4 regions of the Pseudodesulfovibrio halophilus DSM 5663 genome follow, and region 4 is predicted to be linked to each of the others. Evidence: predicted binding sites of a transcription regulator. Region 4 holds the regulator's gene; each other region holds the start of a gene.

Region 1 (3,203 bases), on a different contig from region 4:
CGGCCAGTCGTATTCAAACATCTTGCGGACCGCCTTCTTGTCTGCGCCGCGAACGTCGGTCCCGAGCTTGAGGTTGGCCTGCCGTATGAAGTGGTCCACCAGTCGTGGAATGTCTTCCCTGCGTTCCCTGAGCGGGGGAAGGTGGATGGAGGCCACATTGAGCCTGTAGTACAGGTCGCTACGAAATTCTCCTGCATCCACGCGCTGTTCCAATTCCTGGTTGGTAGCGGCGATGATGCGCACGTCGAAGCGGATGGGCTTGCTGCCGCCCACGCGCTCCACCTGCTTCTGCTCCACGGCCCGCAAGAGTTTCGGCTGTAAATGCAGAGGCATGTCGCCGATTTCGTCAAGCAGGATGCAGCCGCCCTCGGCCTGCTCGAACTTGCCGGGCCGCGACGAGGCCGCACCGGTAAACGCGCCCTTCTCATGGCCGAAGAGTTCGCTTTCCAGCAGAGATTCCGGGATGGCGGCGCAGTTGAGCTTCACAAAGGGGCCGGCGGCGCGCGAACTCATGGCGTGAATGGTGTCTGAAATCAGCTCCTTGCCGGTCCCCGTCTCGCCGAGCACCAACACGTCGCAGTCCAGCTCGGCGACGCGGGACAGGCGGTCCTTGACCTCCTGCATGGCCGGGCTGTCGCCGATGATCTTGTCCAGCGGCCCCGCACCCTTGAGGTTGCGCTTCAGAACTTCGAGCTCGGCCTGAAGGCCGCGCTTCTCCAGCGCCCGCCGGATGACGACCTCCATCTCCTTTATACTGAAAGGCTTGGAAAAGTAGTCGTAGGCCCCGTCGCGCATGGCCTGAATCCCGGTATCGCGGGACCCGTACCCGGTCATGACGATCACGTCCGTCTCCGGCGCCACCTCCTTGAGCTTGGGCAAGGCCTCCAGGCCGGACATGCCGGGCAGCTTCACGTCATGGAGAATCAGGTCCAGCCCGCCCTTTCCGGCACGCACGATGCCGTCCTCGGCGGTCTCCGCCTGCTCCACGGTAAAGCCGCGCTCGTCGAGCGCCTCCACCAGCATACCCCGGAAGGCATGGTCGTCATCCACTACAAGTATTCGTTCAGCCATTTGCGCACCCGGTTTTCTCCTTCTACCATGACAAGGCGGTACAATCCACAAAAAATGGATCGCCCGATACGACCAAACCAGCCCTCGCCCGAAAGGTCTTTCGGATCGAGAAGCCGCATATACACCGTATACGTAGGGCTCCCGAGATCGGTCACAAAAAAAATCCACTTTTGATGGAGAGTGGCACATCCGTTGCTGATACTCCCTGCAAACGCGGGAATCCCCGCCGGAGGAAAACAGGACATGAGACAGCAATCATCATCCAAGAGCGGAATGGCCGCAGCCGAACTCGGCCTCATCCTCCCCTTCATGGCGCTCCTTCTCTTCCTTCTCATGGAGGGAAGCAACGCCATGCACGCGCACTCCTCGCTGGTGGAAGCCAGCCGCGAGGGCGCCAGAATGGTGCTGATGCAGGGTGAAGCCGGACCCGACGTGCAGGAGCTGGTGCGGAGCCTCGTGCCCGACCTGCCTTCGGAAGAAGTGGACGTCCGCGTATCCACCGATACGGACGCGCGCACGGTGACCGTGCTCGCCAGCTACGAATATCAACCAGTAATGGGAGGCCGGGATGCTTTGGAAATGCTCGGCGGCGAAGAGATGCTCGTCATCGAAGCGGGCACAACGATGCCGCTTCCCTAACAGTGAACGCCTCGGCGCGGTGAGCATGGTCATGGCCATGGTCATCCCCGCAGTTCTGGCCATGGTGGGCCTCGCGCTCGATCTGGGCAACCTCTACTCCGCCCACACGCGCCTTCAGGCCGCCGTGGATTCGGCCGCACTGGCCGGGAGCCTCGAGCTGCCCTACGACCCCGAACTGGACAAGGGGCTGGTCCGGGCGGCGGCCACCGGGATGCTTGAAAAGAACTACCCCGGCTCCGAGCTGGACGCGCTGGTCCCCGGCACCCTCATCCGCAGCGTGAACGTGGAGGCCCACGCGGACGTGGACCTGCTGCTCCTCGGTTTTCTCGGCCTTTCCGCACAGCGCGTGGAGGCGGCGGCCAGCGCGGGCTTCAACAAGCTCGAAGTGGTCTTCGTCATCGACAACTCCGGCAGCATGAAGGGGACGCCCATCAACATGGTCAAGCAAGCCGCGGGCGAACTGGTGGACCTCATCATCCCCGACGGCGCGGAGGCCGACACCAAGATCGGGCTGGTGCCCTTCCGCGGCAAGGTCAACGTGGGCGAAGCCGCTGGCGACGGCCTCTCGGGCTGCCGCAATGTCGACGGCTCCCTCAACCACGGCATCCACGAAGACTTCATGCACCTGTACTGGGACCTGCCGTACTACTACCGCCGCCGCGTGAATCTGGACACCTGCTCCAGCATCCCCGAAGCGCAGGCCCTGACAACGAACAAGAACGCGGTCATCACCTCCCTGAACAACCAGACCGCAACGGGCGCGGCCTCCGGAACGGTAATCCCCGAAGGCCTCAAGTGGGGCCGCCACATGCTCACGCCGCAAAGGCCCTACGACCAGGCAGGCGACAAGGAAGAGTTCCGCAAGATCATCATCCTGCTCACCGACGGCGACAACGAGGACGGCAACTGCGGCGGCCCCTACCGGGCCTACTACGAGCCGAACAACTACTGGACCAATGCCTATTACGGCATGAAGATCACCGACGCGCACTGCGAGGACGGCGGCAGGCTCAATCAGGACATGCTCAACGAGGCGCAGGCCGCCAAGGACGCGGGCATCGAGATATTCACCATTCGCTTCGGCACCTCGGACAACACCGACCGCGACCTGATGCGCGCCATGGCGTCCAGCAAGCCCGGCACGGACGACCACTACTTCGACGCGCCGAGCGTGTACGACATTGACGACATCTTCAAGAAGATCGGACGCCAGCTCGGCTGGCGGCTGCTGAGCTAGGAGGCGACCATGCTGCACAGAAAGAACGGAAAGCGTCTGGGCATGACGGTCGCGGAATTCGGACTGGTGCTGCCCGCGGTCATGGTCCTGCTGCTTGGAACCATGGAGATGGGCAACATGTTCCATTCGTGGCTCACCGTGCAGAAGGCGGCGCAGGAAGCCGTGCGCATCGCCGCCACCGGCGAGGGGGTCGAAGACGGCACCCGCATGACGCGCATCGAGGACAAGGCGCTGGAGCGCATGGAACCTCTCCACG
Region 2 (3,203 bases), on a different contig from region 4:
GGGACATGACCCAGAGGTTCTTGGTCCAGGAGATGGGTTCGATGACCTGATCCCCGATGTGGGGCTGCTGACCTTCGAGCGAAAGCAGGCGGGGGATGCTGGGGCCGTGGACGTCGACGTCCAGCAGGCCGACCTTCTTGCCCGCCAGTGACAGGGCCACGGCTATGTTGGTGGCGACGGTGGATTTGCCCACGCCGCCTTTTCCGGACATGACGACTATCTTGTGCTTGATGCGCGAGAGGGTGGTCTTGAGTTTGAGGTCTTCGGGACCTTCGGCGCATCCGCCGGAGGAGCAGCCGCCTTCGGTGGCGGAACTGCAGCTGTTGCAGGCTTCACTCATTGTGGTTCTCCTGAGGTGTGTATTTCCGAATACTGCGTTCGGATTTCTTCACATAGACATTCGTGCGCGGATGTCAACGCGTCGGGGCGCCGCGCGGCTACCAGTGGCCTTCTTTGTCCGGGCCGTCCACGGGCTTGATGGACCCTTCGGTGAAGGCGTGAACCGCATCGCCGACGCATCCCTCGGTGGCGAGGCAGATCTTGATGCCTGCGTGGTCCAGCGCGCGGAAGGCCTTGGGGCCCACGTGGCCGGTGATGACGACTTCGGCGCCCGTGTCGGCCACGTTCTGGGCGGACTGGATGCCCGCGCCCTGAGCCGCGTTGAGGTTCTGGGTGTTGTCCACGTAGTCGTTCGCGCCGCTGTCCGTATCATAGACCACGAACCCGGCCGCACGGCCGAAGCGGGAATCCAGGGCGCTCTCCAGTCCGGGGCCGGAGCTGCTGATGGCTATCTTCATGACTGATTCCTCCTTCCTTTGCCCGCTCGGGCGCGGCCCCGGCACATGGCCGTTCCGGGCCTGTTGCGGCATCCGGGCAGGGCGAGTTTGTCCAGTGTGTCGTTGCGGAAGGCAGCCAGAACCTCCTCGACGCTTCCTCCATGCCAGGAGAGGACGTCAACCCCGGAAGCATCGAGGAGGTTTCTGGTGCGACCGCACATGGCTCCGCAGAGCAGATGCGTCACCCCGCAGGCCAAAATGGCGGATGTCCTGTCCGTTGGGTCCTTTGAGGGAAGGGATAAATGGCCTGCGGGGCTATATGTACCGTTCTCCACCGTGAAGAGGCGCAGCTCGGGCGCGTTTTCAAAGACCGACGCCAGCCGGTCGCCGTAACAGGCAAGGCAGAGAAGCTTGGTTTCCTTTTCACTCACGCCGCTGCATGAGCATAGGCCGTGCCATGTTTAAAAAGTTTTGTATTGCAGCTATTTAGGTGTTTTGGGGGAGGGCGGGAAGGCGAAAATAATGCCTCGACGGGCAGGGGCGGGCGAACTCTGCGCCCGCTCAGTCAGCGTCGCCGCAACGGGCGAGCATGCGCCTGAGCGTGTCCTTGGAGATGTCCAGTTCGCGACAGGTGACCATGCGCTTGCCGCCGTTGCGTTCCAGCGCGGCCTTGACCGCCATGCACTTGATCTCCTCAAGCGTGCCCATGGGCATGGACCCGGCAGGCGCGTCCTGCTCGGGGCGAAGGTGTTCGGGCAGGTGCTCCACCTGAACGAAGCCGGACGGGCACAGGATGAACGCGAATTCGATGATGTTCTCCAACTCGCGAACGTTGCCGGGAAACTCATGGCGCATGAGGATGCTCATGACGTCTTCCGAGAGTCCCTCGACAGCTTTTCCCTGCACCGCGTTGAAGTGCTTCACGAAGTGGTCGGCGAGCAGCGGGATGTCCGCGCGACGCTCCCGAAGGGGCGGCAGGCGCAGCGTGACCACGTTCAGCCGGTAGAACAGGTCCTGCCGAAAGTCCCCTTCCTTGACCAACAGGTCGAGGTCGCGGTTGGTGGCGGCGATGACGCGGGCGTCGGAGCTTACCGGGGTGACGCCGCCCAGCGGCTCGAAGGTCTTCTCCTGCAACACGCGCAGCAGCTTGACCTGAAGTTTGCCGGGCATGTCGCCCACCTCGTCCAGAAAGATGGTGCCGCCCTGCGCGGTTTCGAAGCGGCCGGGCTTGTCGCGCCGTGCGTCGGTGAAGGCGCCGGCCTTGTAGCCGAACAGTTCGGATTCGAGGAGCGTTTCGGGAAGGGCGCCGCAGTTGACCGGTACGAAAGGTCCTTCCTTGCGTCCGCTGAGTTGATGGATGGCCTGTGCAAAGAGCTCCTTGCCGGTGCCGGACTCGCCCAGCAGCAGCACCGTGGATTCGCTTCTGGCGATCTGCGGCAGGATGCCGAAGATGCGATCCAGCGCCTCGCTCTTGCCCACGATGCTCTCAAAGGAATAGGACTCGCGCATTTCGCGCCGGATGGCGTGGATTTCCGTCAGGTCGCGGAAAGTCTCCACGCCGCCGATAACCTCCCCCTCGGCATTGCGCAGCGGCGACGCCGAAATGGACACGGGGCGCTTTTCCCCGTCGGGGCGAATGATGAAAATGGACTTGTTGGTGATCCGGCCGCCGTGGGCAAGGCATGAGTCGAGAGCGCAGTCCCCGTCGCAGAGGCTTGAGTGGAGAACATCCCAGCACTTGTTGCCCACGGCCTCTGCGGCGGGAACGCCCGTTATGCGCTCGGCGGCCTCGTTGAAGTAGGTGATGTTCCAGTCTGCATCCACCGTGAAGAGGCCGTCGGCGATGGACGAAAAAACGTCCTCGAGCGGGAGGTCCTTGGGAAACGGCATGGGCGAGATATAAGCCTTAAATTGTCCTCTGTGAAGTGCGTAAATATGTTTTTCCGTGTTTCCCGTAAAAATTATTCAGGGAGCCGCCCGTAGGCGACTCCCTGCCGAAGTGCCGATGAATGACCGTTTCAGGAGAAACGGACGCTGAAGGCTATGAACCGAGGTGTTCCTTGAGCTGTTTCACGGCGCAGAACTTGCCGCACATGGTGCACACGTCCTCGTCCTCGGGGCTGCGGCTGTCTCGAATCCTGCGAGCCGTGACCGGATCAAGGCACAGGCGGTACATGCCTTCCCAGTCCATGTCCGCACGGGCCTTGGCCATTTCACGGTCGCGCTGCACGGCCTGCTCGTTGCCGCGCGCGATGTCCGCGGCGTGCGCGGCGATGCGGGTCACGGCCACGCCCTCGTATACGTCGTCCGGACCGGGCAGGGCGAGGTGCTCGCTGGGGGTGACGTAGCAGAGGAAGTCTGCCCCGGACCACGCCGCGATGGCACCGCCGATGGCGCAGGCCACATGGTCCCGCCCGGCGGCCACGT
Region 3 (3,203 bases), on a different contig from region 4:
GTGGGGGCTGCGCATCACCGTGGCCATCGGAGTGGCATTCGGTATCTCGCTGGGGGCGTACCGCATCGTCACCGGCACGCCCCTTTCCCTTTACATACTCTGCGGGTATGTTGCCGTCGTGCTGATGACGTTTTTTACGCCCAAGAAGATCATCGCCATTGCGTACGACTCCGGAGGCGTGACGACCTCCACCGTCACGGTACCGCTGGTGGCGGCGCTTGGGCTTGGCCTTTCAGAGGCCGTTCCGGGACGCAATCCGGCTCTGGACGGATTCGGGCTGATTGCGTTCGCGAGTCTTTTTCCGATAATTGCCGTCATGGGGTACGCGCAGATCGCGCATCTGCTGAACATGCGTACCAGAGCAAAAACGCGAAAGGAATGATGTCATGAAGTTCAAAGCCATTTTCGCCCCGGTCAAGACGCACAAGACCGACCCTATCGTGGACGCGGCCAAGGAGGCGGGAGCCACGGGGGCGACGATCATTTCCGCCCGCGGAACCGGGATGCGTGAAGCAAAGACGTTCTTCGGGCTTACGCTCGAGGATCAGACCGATATCGTCTTCTTCCTGCTCGAGGAACACCTCGTCAATCCCGTCCTCGAGGCCATCCGGACTGCCGGGGAGTTTCAGAAGCCCGGCACCGGCATTGCCTTCGTGGTTCCCATCGACAAGGTGATCGGGATGGAGAGCCAGATCGAGCGCTTCAAGGAAGAAGTCCGCGAGAAGTATTTTTAATAATTCAGTATTCGAAGGGGTGCAGAGATGAAGAAGTCCATTGTCCGCGTTCGGGACGTGATGCAGTCGGAAATCCTGAGCATCGACGGCATGGCGACCGTCAAGGTCGCCGCAGACAAGATGCGGCAGGCGCAGGTCTCCGAGCTGCTTGTGGAACGGCGACACGAGGATGACGCCTGGGGCATCATAACCATCATGGACATCGTCGAAGGCGTGCTCGTTCCCGGTCTCGACGCCGAGGATGTGAGCGTCTACGAGGTAATGACCAAACCCGTCATCACGGTTCCCGCCGTAATGGACATCCGGTACGCCACGCGGCTGATTCACCGCATGAAAATCCACCGCGCGCCGGTGGAGCACATGGGAGAAATGGTCGGTATGGTGACGTTGGATTCCCTCATCCTCGAGCACGAACTTTTGTAGCCGGAGAAAAGGCATGTGGGGATTCTTCGTGGCGATCAACTCGCTGCTCAACAAGGTGCGGATATGCCCGAAATGCAGCCACAAGCAGGCTGTGGGCGATTCGCAAAAGCACGACTCGGTGCGGTGCCGCAACTGCGGGGCCGACATCCCGCCGAGCAGCGGGCGCGGAAGAAGATCCTGAGCCGACCCGGCCGCACCTGAGCGTGCGGCGATTATATTCCTGAAACGGGCCCTTGGCCGGCTTTGGCCGGAAGGGTCCGTTTCTGTTTATGGATGCCGAACCCTGTCGACGCGAGAGCGGCGACCCTGTCGCGCCGTTCGGCGCAGATTCGTACAGACAAGGTCCTGTGCTGTCCACCCCTTCCCGCAATCAGGAAGGGAAGAGCCGACCTGTCCCGCATGAGTAACGAGGTGTAAAGAAAGCTTTGAGGGTGTATTGAAAACCATACACTTTTTCATACTGAGAGTGTGGTTAGCAGCCTGTAATGAAGGTGTTATTTATTGCGCGCATGGATTTTGCTTTCTTGGTAATAATCGGAGGAGGTGCTATGAGCAGAATTGTTTACGCATGGTTGTTCGTTGTTGCCATCATGCTCGCGATGCCTTCATGGGCACGTGCATTCACGTTTCCTGAGCCAACCGCCAACGCTTTCCTGTACGGCGATTTCTACTCATACTCCCTGCCGGTTCTGGCGTATCAGTACGATCAGGAATTCGGGGGAGGAACAGGGCCCGGCAATCCCTATTACGTCCGGTCGACTGCCGGTCATATCAAGGATGGCATCGTCATAGCTACGGGTGCGTCTGGAACCGGGGTGAACACCAACTTCGCGGGTATGGATGACGCGTATCCGACCCCGAACAGCTCCGGCGTGCCCACGTTTTCTACCGGCACGACTCCGGATCCCGGGTTCACCCCCACCATGCCGGCCAATCAGCCCGATACGTGGGATTCGACCATCGAAGCGTTCACAGGGCAGATGAACGGACAGAGCCCGGCCTTCTTCTTCAACAACACGCAGGAACGGTCCGCTCAGGACCTCTGGGCATACGGGCAGGTCAAGGTCTGGAGCAGCACCGGCGGCGCAACGCCGGAGTATTTTGATCTGGCGAGCCCCAACGGCGACGGGACCGGTATCTTCGGCGGTGATCCCGGCACGTATGTCTCTCCGACATATTCCGATGCCTCATGGGAACCGACTCCGTTCGAGGACTATATCATTTCGGGCGGAGACGTATGCATCAACGCCTCCGGGGTTCCGGTGCCGTGCGGCAGCCCGGACGCTGTCGCCGGACCTTTCCCCCACAACCTCGGATCGGATCAGGTGGCGTATGCGGTTTTCTCTCCCGAGCTCAACGCCATGCTCGCGGCATGGAGCGGGGACAGTCCGTACGACATGATCTCCATGGACTTCAGGATGCATTCGCTCAACGGCGGCTATGAACAGGCGTTCGTGGTGCCGTCGACATTCGAGTCCGCTCCGGTCCCCGAGCCTTCTTCCGTGGTCCTTGCCGGACTCGGTCTGGCAGCGCTGATGGCCTTCTCCATGAGACGCCGTCTCGGACAGGGCTAGATCGCGGTTCAGACTCTCTCGCAAGGGGGCGGCAGTCCAGTGCCGTCCCTTTTTTTGAGCGGTCACTCGGAAAGAAGGACAGGGTCTTCCAGCGGCTCGTACTCGTTTGGGTCGAAGACCAGCTCGCCTCCGCCGAGGTGACGTTCGTATTCGATGCCCCACTTGCGCAGTTCGAGCAGGGCAGGGAGCAACTTCCGGCCAAGTTCGGTCAGGGTGTATTCGACCTTGGGAGGAACCTCCGGATAGGCTTTTCTGGTCAGGATATCGTCCTTCTCCAGCTCGCGCAGCTGCTTTGCCAGCATCCTCTCGGATATCTGCGGCATGGTCCGCTTGAGTTCCCCGTATCGCATGGTCCCGGAGCGTGCCAGATGGAATATGATGACGGGTTTCCACTTTCCGCCGAAGACCTGAAGGGTCAGTTCGAAAAAGCATCGGTATTCCTTGTCGTTGACCTTCTTGAGGGGGCACTGCT
Region 4 (3,203 bases):
TTCACAGCATTCGCCTGTCGCTCGGCCGCGAGGAAGTCGTCGGACTGCTCGGGCCCAACGGCGCGGGCAAGACCACGACGTTCTACATGCTCGCCGGGATCGTCAAGCCGTATTCGGGAGACGTCTATCTCAACGGCAGGAATATCACAGACCTTCCGTTGCACGAACGGGCGCGGCTCGGCGTGAGTTATCTGCCGCAGGAAAGCTCCATCTTCCGCAAACTGACGGTTCGCGAGAATCTGCAGATAATCCTTGAGCAGACGGATATGACGCCGCGCCAGCAGCGCGACCGCGCCGATGAGCTTATGGAGATGTTCTCCATAACCAAGCTCGCGGATCAGGCTTCCATGTACCTCTCCGGCGGGGAAAGGCGCAGGCTGGAAATAGCCCGGGCGCTTATCATGAGTCCGGATTTCATTCTTCTCGACGAGCCGTTCGCCGGCATCGACCCCATCGCTGTCATTGATATTCAGGAAATCATCTCCGTGCTCAAGAGTATGGGCATCGGGATTCTCATCTCTGACCACAATGTCCGGGAAACTTTGAATATCTGCGACAGAGCCTACCTTGTGTACGAGGGCACCATCATCCTCGACGGCACGCCTGCCGACATCGTGCAGAGCTCCCGGGCCCGGCAGATCTATCTGGGCGAAGACTTCTCTCTCTAGTTTTTTTCGAGAGTTCCACCCTTTGGTCGTTTACAGTCGCCCGGAAGGTTGGTACAGTTTTTTCATGCTCATTGTGTTGTGTGTGTAAAATCAACATTTGCAGTTGGTTATCCGGTCTTTCTTGCGGTAGTGGAAAGCATGTGGCATACTTCAACACAAGTGATTCGGGTTGTGTACCCCGAGCAAATGACCAATTTTATGTCGAGAACCGGGTGGGACGCCCGCATGAATAGAGAAACCGTATGGGGCTTGAACTCAGGCAACAACTCAAGCTGACGCAGCAGCTGGTCATGACGCCGCAGTTGCAGCAGGCAATCAAGCTGCTGCAGATGTCGCGTCTCGAGCTGGTTGAAACGGTTCAGCAGGAGCTTCTTGAAAATCCTTTTCTGGAGGAATCCGAAAACGAGGCCGTTCAGGAGGCTCCGGAAAAGGAGTCGGACTCCCTCAAGGAAGCGGGCGAGGGGACCGATGAATCCGTCATGCGTGACGCGGACTGGGACAACTACATGGGCGAGTTCTCCAGCTCTTCCAAGCAGTCGCAGGTCCGCGAATACGAGTCCCCGGAAGAGGGCCTGACTTTTGAGGCCCGTCTCGCGTCTAAGCCTTCCCTTGAAGGGCACCTCGGCTGGCAGATCCGTCTCTCCGACTTCTCGGAGCAGGAGGTCGCCATTACCGATGTAATCATAGGCAACCTTGACTCCAACGGTTATCTTCAGGCCAGCATGGAAGAGCTCTGCGAGATGATTCCCGGTGTCGACGAGGATCTCGTCGAGTCCGTGGTCAGGCGCATCCAGCGTCTCGACCCTGTCGGCGTTGCGGCCCGTACTCCGCGTGAATGTCTGCTTGTGCAGATGGAGATGCTCGGCATCGACGATCCCATTCTTGTGTCGATAGTCACCGAACACCTTGAGGACATCGAAAAGAACCGCTTCAAGCCGCTTGCCCGAAAGTTCAAGATTTCTCTGGAAGAGCTCAAGGGGTATCTTGAAGAGCTTCAGAAGCTCGACCCCATGCCTGGCGCCAATTTTTCGAGTACCGAGCCGCACTACGTCAGCCCCGACGTGTATGTTTACAGCTACGGGGACGATTTCGTGATCGTGCTCAACGAGGACGGTCTGCCGCGTTTGCAGATGAACCAGTTCCTCGCCGACACCGTGCAGGGAAGGGCGGATCTGGACAAGGACTATTTCCGCGACAAGATGAGCTCCGCGGCATGGCTGATGAAGAGCCTGTACCAGCGCCAGCGCACGCTCTACAAGGTCATGGAGAGCATCGTGAAGTTTCAGCGCGAATTCTTCGTGGAGGGCGTGACCAAGCTCAAGCCCCTGATCCTCAAGGAGGTCGCCGAAGACATAAACATGCACGAGTCCACGGTCAGCCGCATCACGACGAGCAAGTACGTGTCCACACCGCACGGCATTTTCGAGCTCAAATTCTTTTTCAACAGTGCTCTCGACCTCGGCGACGGTTCGCAGGTCGGGTCGGAAAGCGTCAAGGCGCTCATAAAGAAACTCATAAGCGAGGAGGAGCCGAAAAAACCGCTCAGCGACGAAAAGATCGGCGAGATACTCAAGGAGCGGCTGGACGTGAACATCGCCCGCAGGACCGTGGCAAAGTACCGGTCCGCCATGGGGATTGCATCATCGTCCAAGCGCAAGAGCTATTTTTAGTCAAGGCTTGTTCACTACCCATAACCAGGAGGGTATTCCATGAATATCAGCTTCACCTTCAAGAACTTCGATCCTTCTCAGCATCTGCGGGATTATGCCAACAAGCGCTTCGCCAAGCTCGGCAAGTTCTTCAAGGACACCGACAATGCGGATCTTCAGGTGAACCTCATGGTGGAGAAGCTCCGTCACAAGGCGGACGTCATCCTGGATGCGGACACCATGCACCTGACGGCGATCGAGTCCTCCGAGGACATGTACGCCACCATTGATCTGGTGCTGGACAAGCTTGAGGCGCAGCTTCGCAAGCAGCGCGAGAAGATGAAGGGCAAGACCAGAAAGGTCCGTCAGGAACGGGAGGTTCGCATGAACTACCTGAACTATGGCGAAGACCGTCTTTCCGAGCCCACCATTGTGGGAACGGACAGCTACGTGCCCAAGCCCATGTCCGTGGACGAGGCTGCCATGCAGCTTGACACCATGGATCATGAGTTCCTCGTCTTCAGGAATAGCGAAACCGAGGGCGTCAACGTCATCTACAAGCGCGACAACGGAGACTTCGGCCTCATCGATCCCGGATTCTGATCAATGAAACTTGGTGACTACCTTGAAAAGGACCTGATTCTCTCCGACATGGCCTCGGCCGACAAGGCCGGGGCCCTCGGAGAGCTTGTCGTTCCCTTGCAGGAACGCTTCCCGGACATGGATGCCGACAATGTCCTGCGCGTTCTCAAGGAGCGCGAGGAGCTCGGCACCACAGGCATCGGCGACGGCGTCGCCATTCCACACGGAAAGCTGGACTCTCTGGAACAGATCGCCGTTGTGGCAGGCCGAAGCCGGGAAGGGCTCGACTTCGAGTCGCTCGACT

The links. The regulator sigma-54, encoded in region 4, starts transcription at its own class of promoters, with help from an activator protein. The targets are predictions, from matches to a motif close to CTGGCACGGNNNNTGCTT.
Region 1: the regulator sigma-54 is predicted to act here: its motif matches at 1,252-1,269, upstream of BR24_RS12155 (TadE/TadG family type IV pilus assembly protein).
Region 2: the regulator sigma-54 is predicted to act here: its motif matches at 1,218-1,235, upstream of BR24_RS03780 (NifB/NifX family molybdenum-iron cluster-binding protein).
Region 3: the regulator sigma-54 is predicted to act here: its motif matches at 1,662-1,679, upstream of BR24_RS07380 (PEP-CTERM sorting domain-containing protein).

The regions. Positions count from the first base shown of each region.
Region 1 covers NZ_JCANTV010000013.1:15,153-18,355, forward strand. The annotation lists gene BR24_RS12150 (sigma-54-dependent transcriptional regulator) at 1-1,071, opposite strand, end outside; gene BR24_RS12155 (TadE/TadG family type IV pilus assembly protein) at 1,315-1,710, shown strand; gene BR24_RS12160 (pilus assembly protein TadG-related protein) at 1,736-2,947, shown strand; gene BR24_RS12165 (TadE/TadG family type IV pilus assembly protein) at 2,957-3,203, shown strand, end outside.
Region 2 covers NZ_JCANTV010000008.1:348,011-351,213, forward strand. The annotation lists gene BR24_RS03770 (iron-sulfur cluster carrier protein MrpORP) at 1-340, opposite strand, end outside; gene BR24_RS03775 (NifB/NifX family molybdenum-iron cluster-binding protein) at 438-797, opposite strand; gene BR24_RS03780 (NifB/NifX family molybdenum-iron cluster-binding protein) at 794-1,207, opposite strand; gene BR24_RS03785 (sigma-54 interaction domain-containing protein) at 1,338-2,666, opposite strand; gene thiC (phosphomethylpyrimidine synthase ThiC) at 2,818-3,203, opposite strand, start outside.
Region 3 covers NZ_JCANTV010000010.1:100,255-103,457, forward strand. The annotation lists gene BR24_RS07360 (DUF1538 domain-containing protein) at 1-382, shown strand, start outside; gene BR24_RS07365 (P-II family nitrogen regulator) at 387-734, shown strand; gene BR24_RS07370 (CBS domain-containing protein) at 762-1,157, shown strand; gene BR24_RS07375 (hypothetical protein) at 1,171-1,338, shown strand; gene BR24_RS07380 (PEP-CTERM sorting domain-containing protein) at 1,706-2,731, shown strand; gene BR24_RS07385 (winged helix-turn-helix transcriptional regulator) at 2,794-3,203, opposite strand, start outside.
Region 4 covers NZ_JCANTV010000015.1:119,301-122,503, reverse strand. The annotation lists gene lptB (LPS export ABC transporter ATP-binding protein) at 1-668, shown strand, start outside; gene rpoN (RNA polymerase factor sigma-54) at 911-2,338, shown strand; gene hpf (ribosome hibernation-promoting factor, HPF/YfiA family) at 2,378-2,920, shown strand; gene BR24_RS15060 (PTS sugar transporter subunit IIA) at 2,924-3,203, shown strand, end outside.